DNA from 3 places in the Pseudomonas tolaasii NCPPB 2192 genome. Region 3 is predicted to be linked to each of the others. Evidence: predicted binding sites of a transcription regulator. Region 3 holds the regulator's gene; each other region holds the start of a gene.

Region 1 (4,744 bases), 2.3 Mb from region 3:
AAACTACTGCGCTCAACCCCAGCCAACAGCCTGGCGACACGACGGCAAAGGCTTCAGCACAAGTCGCCGAAGCCCGCGAACGCCAACAAAAACGCCAGGGTTGTGCCAATGCCTTCCTCGACCTGCCGGGCTTGCGCGCGCACTGCCAACTGGCCAAGGCCGATGAAAACTGGCTGGAGAGCGCCTGCGAGCGGCTGACGTTATCGCTGCGCGCGGCTCACAGGCTGCTCAAGGTCGCGCGCACCCTGGCTGACCTTGAACAGGTGGAGAACATTGCCCGGCATCATTTGGCCGAGGCCCTGCAATATCGGCCTGCGGCGGTCAGCTAACTTTTTGAGGCAAACGAACTGCTGTGGCGAGCGGGCTTGTTGTGGCGAGGGAGCAAGCTCCCTCGCCACAGCCCTAGCGGAAGCGGTCCACTTCCTGGCGCAAGCCGGCCGCCAGGGTTTCCAGTTCCTTGGCGGTGATCGCCAGGTTTGAAACCACTTCGCGCTGTTCGCTATTGGCCAGCGCAATGCTTTGCAGGTTGCTGCTGAGCACGTTCGCAGTGCTGCTCTGCTCCTGGGTGGCGGTGGTAATCGCGGCAAATTGCTGGCCGGCCGAGCGGCTTTGCTCGTCGATGCGCGCTAACGCTGAGGCCACATCGGCATTGCGCGACAGGCCTTCCTGCATCAGCACGTTGCCGTGTTCCATGGTGCTGATGGCGTTGCCGGTTTCCTGCTGGATACTCTGGATCATCACCGAAATTTCATCCGTGGCCTGGCGGGTGCGCGACGCCAGGTTGCGCACTTCGTCCGCCACCACGGCAAAACCTCGGCCTTGTTCACCGGCGCGAGCAGCCTCAATGGCGGCGTTGAGCGCCAACAGGTTGGTTTGCTCGGCAATCGAGGTGATCACCCCTACGATCCCGCCGATTTCCTGGGAACGCTGGCCCAAGGTGTTGATCACCGTGGCCGTGCTGTTCAGCGCGGTGGCGATATGTTCCAGGGACGACGACGCCTCTTGCATCGAGGTACGGCCAATGCGGGTCTGTTGCGCATTTTCCTGCGCAAGCCGCTCGGTGTTGCCCATGTTGTCGGCGATGTTCAGCGACGTGGCGCTGAATTCTTCCACCGCGCCCGCCATGCTGGTGATCTCGCCGGACTGCTGCTCCATGCCCTCATACGCGCCGCCCGACAACCCGGACAGCGCCTGCGCACGGCTGTTGACCTCTTCGGCCGCCTTGCGAATGTGCGACACCATGGTCGACAGCGCCTCGCCCATCTGGTTGAAACTGCGCGCCAGCTGGCCGATTTCGTCATGGCTGGACACGTTCAGGCGCGCGCTCAAATCCCCTGCGCCCAAGGCTTCGGCCTGACGCACCAAGTCACTCAGAGGCTGCAATTTGCTGCGCAGTAACCAGACTGCCGCGCCGACAGCCAACAACATCGCCAGCACGCTGCCGATCACCAGGCGAATACCCACGGCCCAGGTCACCGCGCGGATTTCCGATTTCGGCATGCTCGCCACCACCGACCACGGGCCGCCTTCAAACGGCACCGAGACGCTGTAGAAATCTTCGTTCTTGTCGCTCCAGAAGCGGCCTTCGCCCGGCTTCTTCGCCAGGTCGACCATCACCGGCACGGCCTGGTCCAGCGCCTGCACGCCCGCCGGTGGCACCAGCCAGTGTTTCTGCTCATCCAGCAACGCCAGTGAGCCGGTCTGGCCGATCCGGAAGCGCTTGAGGTTTTCGAACTGGGCTTTCTGCTCATCGGTGTAATCGAAGCCGATGAACAACACGGCAATGACTTTGCCGCTGGCGTCGCGCACCGGGCTGTATTGGGTCATGTAGGAACGGTCGAACAGTACCGCGCGGCCTACATAATTCTGACCCGCCAGCAAGCGCTGGTAGGCCGGATGCTGGTGGTCGAGCACGGTGCCGATGGCACGGTTGCCGTCCTGCTTGGTCAGGGAGGTACTGATGCGGATGAAGTCTTCGCCGCTGCGCACGAACACGGTGGCCACGCCGCCGGACATCTGCTTGAACTCATCCACTTCTTCGAAGTTGTTGTTCAGCACCTGATCGCCCAGGTAAAGGCTTGGGGTCTGTACACCGGCCACGGTCACCGGCTGGTCCGCGTGCACGCTCAACCCTGCGCCGAAGCGCTTTTCAAACAGCCCGCTCAAACGCTGGGTACTTTCGCGCAAGGTGCTGTGGAAGGTATTGAGTTGGTCGGCCAGCAGGCGCGCCTCGCTGGCCAGGTGCTCCTCGCGGGTGTCGAGGTTGGCGGAGTCGAGGGAACGCAGGGCAAAAACAGTGCTGCCGCTGATGACGACAGCCAGAATCACGGCCAAGGCGAGGCCTAACTGGGACGCGATCCGAGCGCGAGGTTGAGACATAGAAGCTCCTGGCCGAGGCCAGGATCATCCTGATCTCTTAGCGTTGCTCGGCAAATTATCTGGTGGGAAACGTTGAAACGCGGGGGTTCCAACACACCTTCTTCGGCGGGCACGGCCAATACTTGAGCGATTCGCAGGGGTATCGCGCAAACGATTGCACGAACGGTCAATCCAGACGCTCAACCTGAGGCAGTTCCATGGCCTTGACTTCGCCCTGAAGAAACTCCGCCAGCCGGCGCAAACGCTCGCCGCCGGGGCGGGTTTTCGGCCACACCAGATAGTAATTTTCCCGGCTCGCCACTGCGGTTGGCCAGGGCAGGCTGAGGCGCCCCTGGGCCACGTCTTCGGCCACCATCAGCAAGTCGCCCATGGAAACGCCATAACCCCGCGCGGCGGCGATCATGCCCAGCTCCAGCGTGTCGAACACCTGCCCGCCCTTGAGGGAAACCTGGGACGACAGCCCCATGCGCTCCAGCCAGTTGCGCCAGTCGCGGCGGTCGGGTGTGGGGTGCAGCAGTTCGGCGGCGGCCAGGCGGTTCACATCCCACGGGCCGTCATCGAGCAGGTTCGGCGCACCGACCGGAATCAACAGCTCGGGGAACAGGTAGCACGCCTCCCAATCTGCCGGGAAATGCCCGTAGCTCAACAGCACCGCGCAGTCGAAGGGTTCCTGGTTGAAGTCGACTTCATCCACGCTCATCCACGCGCTGGTCAATTGCACTTCATTACCCGACTGCAAGGCGCGGAAGCGGCTGATCCGCGCCAGCAGCCAGCGCATGGTCAGGGTGGACGGCGCCTTCATGCGCAAGATGTCGTCTTCGGCATTCAGGGTATGGCAGGCGCGCTCCAGCGCCGCGAAACCTTCGCGCACGCCAGGCAATAACAGGCGCGCCGCTTCAGTGAGTTGCAGGCTGCGCCCGCTGCGCTGGAACAGGCGGCAGGCAAAATGTTCTTCAAGGGTGCGGATATGCCGGCTGACGGCACTTTGAGTGATCGACAACTCGTCCGCCGCCCGAGTGAATGAGTTGTGGCGGGAGGCTGCCTCAAAGGCGCGCAGGGCATAAAGCGGGGGAAGACGACGGGTCATAAGGAAAGATCCTACAGCGCAATGCCTCACCCTACCAGAATCGCCATACATGAGTTTTAGTCATGCGGATGATCGCTTTTATCCTTTTGTGGAAGGCGCCCGAAGCGCCGAGAATCAACCCTCCCCCAACCCTCTGACTTTTCGAGCGTGATGATCATGCAACATCCGGCGCGTACCGAACTCTGGGCCATTCTGCGGCTGTCAGGGCCGTTGATTGCTTCACAGTTGGCACACATGCTGATGGTGCTGACCGACACCCTGATGATGGCCCGCCTGAGCCCCGAGGCGTTGGCCGGCGGCGGCCTGGGCGCGGCGAGCTACTCGTTCGTGGCGATTTTCTGCATCGGCGTGATTGCCGCCGTGGGCACCCTCGTGGCCATTCGGCACGGCGCCGGCGACATCGAAGGCGCGACTCGCCTCACTCAGGCCGGGCTTTGGCTGGCGTGGCTGATGGCACTGGTTGCCGCGTTGCTGCTTTGGAACCTCAAACCCGTGCTGCTGATGTTCGGCCAGACCCCAACCAACGTGCAGTCGGCGGGGCAATTTCTGACGATCCTGCCCTTCGCCCTGCCCGGCTACCTGAGTTTCATGGCCCTGCGCGGTTTCACCAGCGCCATCGGCAAGGCAACGCCGGTGATGGTGATCAGCCTGTGCGGCACAGTGCTCAACTACCTGCTCAACCACGCACTGATCGAGGGCCTGTTCGGCCTGCCGAAACTGGGCTTGGTGGGCATCGGCCTGGTGACTGCGATTGTCGCCAACAGCATGGCGTTGGCATTGTGGTTTTACATCCGCAGTAACCGGACTTACTCGGCCTATCCGCTGGGCAACGGTTTGCTGCGCCTCAACACCCAATATCTGCGCGAACTATGGCGCCTGGGCCTGCCCATTGGCGGCACGTACGCGGTGGAAGTCGGGCTGTTTGCCTTTGCGGCGCTGTGCATGGGCACCATGGGCAGCACGCAGTTGGCGGCGCATCAGATTGCCCTGCAAATCGTCTCGGTGGCCTTCATGGTGCCGGCGGGGATGTCCTACGCGATCACCATGCGCATCGGCCAGCATTACGGCGCCGGGCAACTGGTGCATGCGCGTTTGGCCGGGCGAGTCGGCATCGGCTTTGGTGCGGCGGTGATGTTGGGGTTCGCCGCTGTGCTGTGGCTGTTTTCCGACCCGTTAATAGGACTGTTCCTGGACCATAACGACCCCGCCTTCCATGACGTCATCGTATTGGCCGTCAGCTTGCTGGCTGTCGCGGCCTGGTTTGAACTGTTCGACGGC
Region 2 (4,744 bases), 1.2 Mb from region 3:
TGTAGGAGCGCGGCAGGTTCAGGTGATGGCCATCCTGGCCGACCATTGAAGAGCCCCAAAAGTAATTGGTCTTGTCCTTTTGATTCGAAAAACCGAGGGTGAGGGTGGTGTCCTCGCTCAGGTCGGCCTCGGTGACGGCGTAGAACAGGCCGTGGTCTTCCTCGGCTTTGTCGATAAAACTGTTGGCGTCGCGGTAGGACGTGACCACACGGCCGCGCCAGGTACCGCTGTCGTTGAGCGGGCTGGAGGCGTCGACCTCGCCACGGTAGTCATCCCAGCTGCCGGCGGCGCCGGTCAGGGTGACTTTCTGTTCGTCCAGCGGGCGCTTGCGGATCATGTTGATGGCGGCTGACGGGTTGCCTGCGCCGGTCACCAGGCCGGTCGCACCACGCACGATTTCGACGCGATCGAACATCGCAAGGTTCGGCTGCGCGCCAACCGTAACGCCGTTATAGCCGGTTGGAATGCCGTCATACATCAGGTTGTCGATGTCGAAGCCGCGCGAGGTATAGGACTGGCGGCCAGGGCCGCTGGAGAAGTTCAGGAACAGCCCGGGTGTGGCCTTGACTACGTCGTTGATGCTGGTCATCGCCTGATCGTCCATGCGCTGGCGCGTTACGACGGTGACCGCTTGGGGCGTTTCACGCAGGGTGAGCGGCAATTTGGTTGCCGTGGACATCGAACCCGTGGTGTAGGAGTTCGAGCCCTCGGTGGTGCTGCCCAGCATTTGGTGGGTGGTGATTTCAGTGGCGCCCAGTTCCAGCGTCGTCGGCTGGCTGCCTGGCTGCGGAGCGCTGCTGTCGTCGGCAAAGGCGGGCGCCAGGGTGGCCATGCACATAGCCATGGCCAGGAGATCGCGAGAAGGTGTGAAAGCGCGTAGCGGGGTAGAGAAAGCGGGCATGGCACGTCCGTTGTTGATAGTAATTATGCGAATCATTATCAATAAGTATTGCAAGAATTGACATGCCAAAACAACAGCGCGTGCCAAAAGTTGCACGCCAACCGTTTTCAACGCCTGCAGTTCGACAGGTATTGCGGGAGTCTCGGTGCAACCCCATCACCCCTGTTTTTGAGGTATGCACATGCGAGTAACCGTTGTAGCTGCAGACGCCATAGGCGGCTTCCTGGCGTGCAAGTTGTTGCCTCAGGCCATGAGTTGAGTCGGGTCGCAGGTGGTGCGACGCTTGAAGCCATCTGCACTCAGCCCCGGTGTGATCAGGCCCATGCCGACGAAAACGTACGCGAACGGATTTGGCTGAAACGGCCAGGCAACGCCTGTTTCAACCCGGTTAGCCTGCTGGTGGGCGGCACCACCGATGAACTGATCGACGACCGTTGGTGCACGGTCTATGTGTCGAGATGATGGATGAGGTACTTGAGCTGGGTACGCGCCTGGGCGTCTTGCCCGCGATCGGTCCCAGGCAACGGCTTCGACGCTCGACCGGTGTCTGCATCGGGAAACTCTCCGCCCCCGCATTGGCCCCTACAACATGCACGACGTCAGGGATGAAACCTGCGCCCCAACGCATCCAGGCGCACCGCAATCGGCGGCAGGCGCTCGCTGCTGCGGGCCAGGGTCTCCACATCATCCGCGGTGCTTTGCGCAATGCTCTGCACCGATTGCAGGCGCCCGACAATCTCCAGGTTCGCCGTGGACTGCTCGCGGGTGGTGCTGACAATTCGCCCGTTGAGCTGATCGATGTGCGCAATGTCGGCCCCCACCGCCTGTAGCATCTCGACGGCCACTTGGCTGTCTTGCACGCAGCGCTCAACGCCTTGCTGGCTGTCATGCATGGCCTCCACGGCCTGGCGGCTGCCGTGTTGCAAGCCTTCGATAATCTGTTTGATTTCCTGAGTGGACACGGCAGTGCGTTGGGCCAGGCTGCGCACCTCATCGGCGACTACCGCAAAACCCCGGCCTTGTTCCCCGGCGCGCGCCGCTTCGATGGCGGCATTGAGCGCGAGCAGGTTGGTCTGGTTGGCAATGCTGTTGATCACCTCCAGCACCGAGCCGATTTGCTCGGCCTGTATCGCCAGGCCTTGCACCGTCTCATTGGTGCCGTTGATGCGGGAGGCCAACTGCGTGATTTCGTTCTGCGCGCGGCCAACGCTTTCCTGGCCGCGCACGATCTGCCGGCTGGCTTTGTCCGCGTGCTCCACCGCCTGTTCGACGTGCAAGGTGATGTGGCCCATGGCGTCTTCCATCCGTTGCATCGAGCCGGTCATCTGGGTGATTTCAGCCAGTTGATGGCGCGCGCCGGTTTCCAGGGTGCCGCTGGCGCTGGCCAATTCGTCGCCGAGCTGGCCCAGGCCGTGGGAATCGCGGGCCACGCCGTCGATCAGGTGAGTCAGTTGCTCAAGGAAATGATCGAAACGTTTGGCCAGAGGCACATGCACCTTGCCTTCACCTTTGGCGGACTCTGCGGTGAATTGCGACGTCACGGCGAGCATTTTCTCCAGCATTTCCTGGCTTTCGACCGCTTCGCGCTGGCTGTGAATGGCCAGGTAGAGCAGGGCGATCGTCTCCATCACCACATAAAACGCGTGCACGAACACCATGGCCCAGCCGCCGTGATGTTCCATCACAAACACCGGAAAACCCTGATGCTGCAAGGCATGAAACACCACGTGGTGCACGGCGATGGTCGCTGCGGCCACCAGAATCGGCAGCCAATCGCGGTAAAACGTCAGCACCGCGAGCAGGGCGAAAATGCCGAAGTGGGATTCGATCACCCCCTGGGCCTGGTTGATGTGCAGCGCGGCCATCACCATCAGCCCGGCACCCAACAAACAACGCATCAGGCGCGTTCCGCCAAGGGCACGGTACAGCGCGGTCAGCACCACACTGGTGCCACCCCCGACGACCACTGCCTGCAGCAGGGTGTCGTGCCAGAACGCCAGGCCCAGCGAAAACCCGAACATCAGCCAGATCAACGCCAGCATGATGCGGTCGGCCTTGCGGTAATGCTCCATAAAACGTGCGCGTGCGGGCATTCACTCTTACTCCATGTGGTCGAGCCGGGAACAAAGCATGGGGCGTGCCACCCCGGGTCGGGGTAATAGCGTATCGGCATCATGGAGAGCGACTTGAGGCGTCGCAAATTACTATCGGCGTGCGGGCTTGAACCTGTGGGAGCTGGCTTGCCTGCGATGGCATCACCTCGGTCTGACTGACTCACCGAGGCGCCTGCATCGCAGGCAAGCCAGCTCCCACACTTGACTGCTTCCACAGTCAGTTGCTTTTACAGGTGGTCGGCGTCAATCACCGCTTGGGCGAACGCCGCCGGCGCTTCCTGCGGCAGGTTGTGGCCAATGCCGCCGTTGATCAAGCGGAATTCGTATTTGCCGGTGAAGCGCTTCGCATAGTCCTCGGGCTGCGGGTGCGGGGCGCCGTTGGCATCGCCTTCGAGGGTGATGGTGGGCACGCCGATGGACGGCGACTGGGCGAGTTTTTGCTCCAGCGCGTCATAACGGGCTTCGCCCTGCACCAGCCCCAGGCGCCAGCGGTAGTTGAAGACGGTGATCGCCACATGATCCGGGTTGTTCAGGCCCTTGGCGCTGCGGTCGAACGTGGCATCGTCGAACGCCCATTTCGGTGAGGCGGTTTGCCAGATCAGTTTGGCGAAATCATGGGTGTTTTTCTGGTAGCCGGCGGCGCCGCGTTCCGTTGCGAAGTAGAACTGGTACCACCACTGCAATTCGGCCTTGGGCGGCAGAGGGTTTTTGCCCGCCGCCTGGTTGCCGATCAGGTAGCCGCTGACCGACACCAACGCCTTCACGCGTTCCGGCCACAGCGCCGACACAATATCGGCCGAGCGTGCGCCCCAGTCGTAGCCACCCAGCACCGCCTGCTTGATGTGCAACGCATCCATGAAATCGATCACGTCCTGCGCCAACGCGGCGGGTTCGCCGTTGCGCAGGGTTTTATCCGACAGAAAACGCGTGTCGCCATAGCCCCGTGCGTAAGGAATCAACACGCGATAGCCCTTGGCGGCCAGCAGCGGGGCGACGTTGGCGTAGCTGTCGATATCGTAGGGCCAGCCGTGCAGCAGAATAACCACCTCACCGTTGGCGGGGCCGGTTTCTGCGTAGGCCACATCCAGCAGTCCGGCTTTCACATGCTTGAGCGCGCCGAAGGCAGCATGGCTGGCGATAGCGGGAACATTGATCTCGGGCATCTCGGCGCGCGCGGCGCCAATGGCACCGAATTGCAACAATGCAAAGGCCAAAAAAGTCGAGCGGCGGGTAAAGGGAAGGTGCATGGCGAGTCTCCTGGGGGCTGGGTGTGTGCCTGGCTCACAGTTGACCGCTGCGGTGTATCGGCTGTGTTTCAAGGAATGGCGTGGGTTAAACGCTGTGTATCGCAATGGTCGCTGTACACATTGCGATACATTGGCTCGGAATTATGACAATACAACCTCGTAGGGCTCGCGCATGCGTTCCAGCAGTTCCTGGGCGAGCATCGGCGCCAGGCCGATTTCCGGGTCACCGACCAACTGGCTGGCGTAGGCGTGGACGGCGTGGAGTTTGCGCGCCACGCTCCAGGTGTCCAGACGTATTTTGCGCGCGCGTTGCCAGGGGATCACGCCACCCTCGCGCGCCGGCCAATGCCAGGCCCAGACCGGCAGTTCATGGAGTCGTGCACCGATCAGGCTGCAGGCCTTGGCACTCGCACGGCCCACGGCGTCATGGTCGTTGTTGCCGTCATTGCGCCACGTGGTAAACACCACGTCCCCGGGTTGCA
Region 3 (4,744 bases):
CGTGGCATCAAGTCGAAAAATTACCTGGTGCTTGCAACCACCAGCCAGAAACAGGTTCTTACCGCTGCGTACCACAGCTACAAGCGTTGCGGCCTGGCCGGTTGCATCCTGACCAAGCTCGATGAAACCGCGAGCCTGGGTGAAGTGTTGAGCCTGGCGATCAGCCATGAATTACCGGTTGCTTACCTGACCGACGGCCCGCGGATTCCGGATGATCTGCATCTGCCGCGCCGTCATCAGTTGGTCAGCCGTGCCGTCAGTGTGCAAATGCAAGAAGAGCCTAGCGAGGAAGCGATGGCTGACATGTTCGCGGACCTCTACCACAACCCGGCAAAACGGGTCGGTTGAGGGCAGTGAACACCGTGAAAAGTATCTACATCGATGGTCTGCAAGCGATTCACGCGGCCAAGCCATGTAGCCTGCGTCTAAGCAAGACAAGGTAAAGAAATAAAATGGGCAGCATGCATCCCGTACAGGTGATCGCGGTGACCGGCGGCAAAGGTGGCGTCGGGAAAACTAACGTGTCAGTGAATTTGTCCCTGGCCCTGGCAGAGCTTGGCCGTCGCGTCATGCTGCTGGATGCTGACCTGGGGTTGGCAAATGTCGACGTTTTGCTCGGGCTGACACCCAAACACACCCTCGCCGATGTGATTGAAGGCCGCTGTGAGCTGCGCGATGTGCTGCTGCAAGGCCCCGGCGGCATTCGCATCGTGCCGGCAGCCTCGGGCACCCAGAGCATGGTGCACCTGAGCCCGGCGCAACATGCCGGCCTGATTCAGGCTTTCAGCGACATCGGCGACAACCTCGACGTGCTGGTGATCGACACCGCCGCCGGGATCGGCGAGTCCGTGGTCAGCTTCGTGCGCGCGGCGCAGGAGGTGCTGTTGGTGGTCTGCGATGAACCCACTTCGATCACCGACGCCTACGCCCTGATCAAACTGCTTAACCGTGACTACGGCATGAACCGCTTCCGCGTGCTGGCCAACATGGCCCAGAGCCCGCAGGAAGGGCGCAACCTGTTCGCCAAGTTGACCAAGGTCACGGATCGCTTCCTCGATGTCGCCTTACAATACGTCGGCGCAGTTCCGTATGACGAGTGTGTGCGCAAGGCCGTGCAAAAGCAGCGTGCGGTCTATGAAGCGTTCCCTCGTTCGAAGTGCGCACTGGCGTTCAAGGCCATTGCCCAGAAGGTCGATACCTGGCCGTTGCCTGCCAACCCGCGGGGGCATCTGGAGTTTTTCGTCGAGCGTTTGGTGCATCAGACGAGCGCAGGACCGGTGCTATGACATCCAGCGGCTACAACCTTTACAAAAAGTCGGCCCGTGACAGCCAGGGCGAATTGATCGAGCGTTATGCGCCTCTGGTCAAGCGCATTGCCTATCACTTGCTGGCACGCCTGCCCGCCAGCGTGCAGGTGGAAGACCTGATCCAGGCCGGCATGATCGGCCTGCTCGAAGTGTCGACCAAATACGACGCGAGCAAGGGTGCGAGTTTCGAGACGTATGCGGGCATCCGCATCCGTGGCGCGATGCTCGATGAGGTGCGTAAAGGGGATTGGGCGCCGCGTTCGGTACACCGCAACACGCGAATGGTCAGTGACGCCATTCGCGCAATTGAAGCAAAAACCGGTCGTGACGCTAAAGATCATGAAGTTGCGGCCGAACTCCAATTGAGTCTCGACGATTACTACGGGATTTTGAACGATACCTTGGGCAGCCGCCTGTTCAGTTTCGACGACCTGTTGCAGGACGGCGAACACGAAGGGCTGCACGAGGACGGCGCGAGTGCACATCTCGAACCGTCGCGTGACCTGGAAGACGAACGTTTCCAGGGGGCGTTGGCGGAGGCGATTGCCAATTTGCCGGAGCGTGAGCGACTGGTGTTGGCGCTGTACTACGACGAAGAGCTGAACCTCAAGGAAATCGGTGAGGTCCTGGGGGTCAGCGAGTCGCGTGTCAGCCAGCTGCACAGCCAGTGCGCAGCCCGCTTGCGGGGGCGATTGGGAGAGTGGCGCGCGCGCTGACAGGCAGTGTGGGGACACTGCAGACGCTACCGCGAAGGCTTCATGTTTTCGCGGATCAGTTCCGTGGTGCCCTGGGCAGTCCTTTTTGTGTAACGCCTGTTGATTGAAATGGCGCGTCCAGGTGCTGGGCGCGTTTAAGACTGCTTGGAGGTCGAATTGGACAAGAACATGAAAATCCTCATCGTTGATGACTTCTCAACGATGCGGCGGATCATAAAAAACCTGTTGCGTGACCTTGGGTTCACCAACACGGTCGAGGCGGATGACGGCCTGACGGCTATCCCGATCCTCAACAGCGGAAGCATCGACTTTCTGGTAACCGACTGGAACATGCCGGGCATGACCGGTATCGACTTGCTGCGCCACGTGCGCGCGGATGAAAAACTGCGCAGCCTGCCCGTGCTGATGGTGACCGCCGAAGCCAAGCGTGAACAGATCATCGAAGCCGCCCAGGCCGGGGTAAACGGTTACGTGGTCAAGCCATTCACCGCATTGGCCTTGAAAGAGAAGATTGAAAAAATCTTCGAACGCATCCACGGCTGATGTCATCACGGGGGAGCTATGGAGCATAAAGAAACGTCGCAGGGAGACTTTGAGTCGACCCTGAAAAAGCATGCGCATCAGTTGGTCGACAGCCTTGAAAAAGGCCAGTTCGGCGACGCGGTGCAGTTGATCCATGAGCTCAACCAGACCCGTGACCGCGGCCTGTATCAGGAAGTGGGCAAGCTCACGCGCGAGCTGCACAGTGCGATCGTCAATTTCCAGATTGACCCGCACATGCCCCAGGCCGAAGAGATCTCGCAGATCACCGATGCCACCGAACGCCTGTCCTATGTGGTCAGGCTGACCGAGGCGGCGGCCAACCGCACCATGGACCTGGTGGAAAACGCCACGCCGCTGGTCAACGGCATGGCCAACGAAGCCCAGGCCCTGAGCCACGACTGGAGCCGCTTCATGCGTCGCGAAGTGGGCGCCGAAGAGTTTCGTGAGCTGGCGCGTCGGGTCGACAGCTTTCTGTCGCGCAGCGAGCAGGAAAACCGCACGGTTTCCAGCAACCTCAACGACATTCTGCTGGCTCAGGATTACCAGGACCTCACCGGCCAGGTGATCAAGCGCGTGACCCAACTGGTCACCGAAGTGGAAAGCAATTTGCTCAAACTGGTGCTCATGGCTGGCCAGGTCGATCGTTTTGCCGGTATCGAACATGACCGCGCGGCGATCCTCTCGGAAAAAGATCCAAAAAAACATCTCGCCAAGGGTGAAGGTCCGCAGATTCATGCCGATAAACGTGAAGACGTTGTATCCGGGCAAGACGACGTAGACGATTTGTTGTCCAGTTTAGGCTTCTAAGGAGCACCCACATGAGCTTCGGCGCCGATGAAGAAATCCTTCAGGATTTCCTTGTAGAGGCCGGCGAAATTTTAGAGCAACTGTCCGAGCAACTGGTCGAGCTGGAAAGCCGACCGGATGATGCGAACCTGCTCAATGCAATTTTTCGCGGTTTTCACACTGTAAAAGGGGGCGCCGGCTTCCTCCAGCTCCATGAGCTGGTGGAGTGCTGCCACATCGCCGAGAACGTGTTCGACATCCTGCGCAAGGGTGAACGCCACGTTGATTCGGAATTGATGGACGTGATTCTCGAAGCACTGGATGCAGTCAACGGCATGTTCAGCGAAGTTCGCGAACGTGCCCCGATCACCGCTGCCACCCCGGAACTGCTGGCTGCCCTGGCGCGCCTGGCCGAACCTGCCGACCCATCGGCGGCGCCGGTTGTCGTTGCGGCACCCGAGCCTGTGGTGCAAGCCGAGCCGGATGTGACGGACAGTGAGTTCGAACAGCTGCTCAACTCCCTCAGCGCGGTCAAGGCCGAAGCCGAGGCGCCGCGGGCACCGGTTGCCGAACCCGCCAGCGAAGACATCACCGACGCAGAGTTCGAATCCCTGCTCGACCAGTTGCACGGCAAAGGCCAGTTCGCCGCTGACGCCGTGGCACCTGCCGCCGCGCCTGAAGCGCCAGCGACCAACGCCAACACCGACATTACCGACGACGAATTCGAAGCGCTGCTCGACCAATTGCACGGCAAAGGCACTTTTGCTGCCGAAGCCTTGCCGGAAGTCGCTGCCACTGCTGCCACTGGCGCCGCGCCGGCTGCAAGCCCGGAGCCTGCCGGCGACGGGCTGATCACCGACCACGAGTTCGAAGCCCTGCTCGACGAGCTGCACGGCAAAGGCAAGTTCAGCGAAGTGGCACCGGCCGCCGTCGCCACGGCGGCACCGGTGGCCGCCAAAGCCGCCGCGCCCGCCGCCAAGCCTGCTCCGGCAGCGGCGGCTGCCCCGGCTCCCGCGCGTGCTGCTCCGGCACCGGTGGCCGAGAAACCCGTCAGTGAAGCCGAAACCACCGTGCGGGTGGATACCGCGCGCCTGGACGACATCATGAACATGGTCGGCGAGCTGGTACTGGTACGTAACCGCCTGGTGCGCCTGGGCCTGAACAGCGGCGACGAGGCCATGCAAAAGGCCGTGTCGAACCTGGATGTGGTCACCGCCGACCTGCAAACCGCCGTGATGAAAACGCGGATGCAGCCGATCAAGAAAGTCTTCGGCCGCTTCCCGCGCTTGGTTCGCGACCTGGCGCGTCAGCTCAAGAAAGAGATCAACCTGGAGCTGGTGGGCGAAGAAACCGACCTCGACAAAAACCTGGTCGAGGCCCTGGCCGACCCGC

What was found. Region 3 encodes FliA, which starts transcription of late flagellar genes. Its sites were predicted from a motif close to CTAAAGTTTNNNNNNNNNNNGCCGNTAA; they were not measured.
Region 1: ATI14_RS05870 (methyl-accepting chemotaxis protein) is a predicted target of FliA. The motif match lies at 2,479-2,506, and genes of this name have one in related genera.
Region 2: ATI14_RS31870 (methyl-accepting chemotaxis protein) is a predicted target of FliA. The motif match lies at 3,065-3,092, and genes of this name have one in related genera.

What each region holds. Positions count from the first base shown of each region.
Region 1 is NZ_PHHD01000001.1:1,243,362-1,248,105, forward strand. Features, by position in the region: gene ATI14_RS05865 (YifB family Mg chelatase-like AAA ATPase) at 1-329, shown strand, start outside; gene ATI14_RS05870 (methyl-accepting chemotaxis protein) at 403-2,379, opposite strand; gene ATI14_RS05875 (LysR substrate-binding domain-containing protein) at 2,546-3,466, opposite strand; gene ATI14_RS05880 (NorM family multidrug efflux MATE transporter) at 3,617-4,744, shown strand, end outside.
Region 2 is NZ_PHHD01000001.1:4,810,125-4,814,868, forward strand. Features, by position in the region: gene ATI14_RS22055 (TonB-dependent siderophore receptor) at 1-832, opposite strand, end outside; gene ATI14_RS31225 (hypothetical protein) at 1,130-1,363, shown strand; gene ATI14_RS31870 (methyl-accepting chemotaxis protein) at 1,501-2,994, opposite strand; gene ATI14_RS22070 (alpha/beta fold hydrolase) at 3,243-4,262, opposite strand; gene ATI14_RS22075 (PIG-L deacetylase family protein) at 4,404-4,744, opposite strand, start outside.
Region 3 is NZ_PHHD01000001.1:3,564,155-3,568,898, forward strand. Features, by position in the region: gene flhF (flagellar biosynthesis GTPase FlhF) at 1-348, shown strand, start outside; gene fleN (flagellar synthesis regulator FleN) at 453-1,286, shown strand; gene fliA (RNA polymerase sigma factor FliA) at 1,283-2,023, shown strand; gene ATI14_RS16595 (chemotaxis response regulator CheY) at 2,192-2,566, shown strand; gene ATI14_RS16600 (protein phosphatase CheZ) at 2,585-3,373, shown strand; gene ATI14_RS16605 (chemotaxis protein CheA) at 3,385-4,744, shown strand, end outside.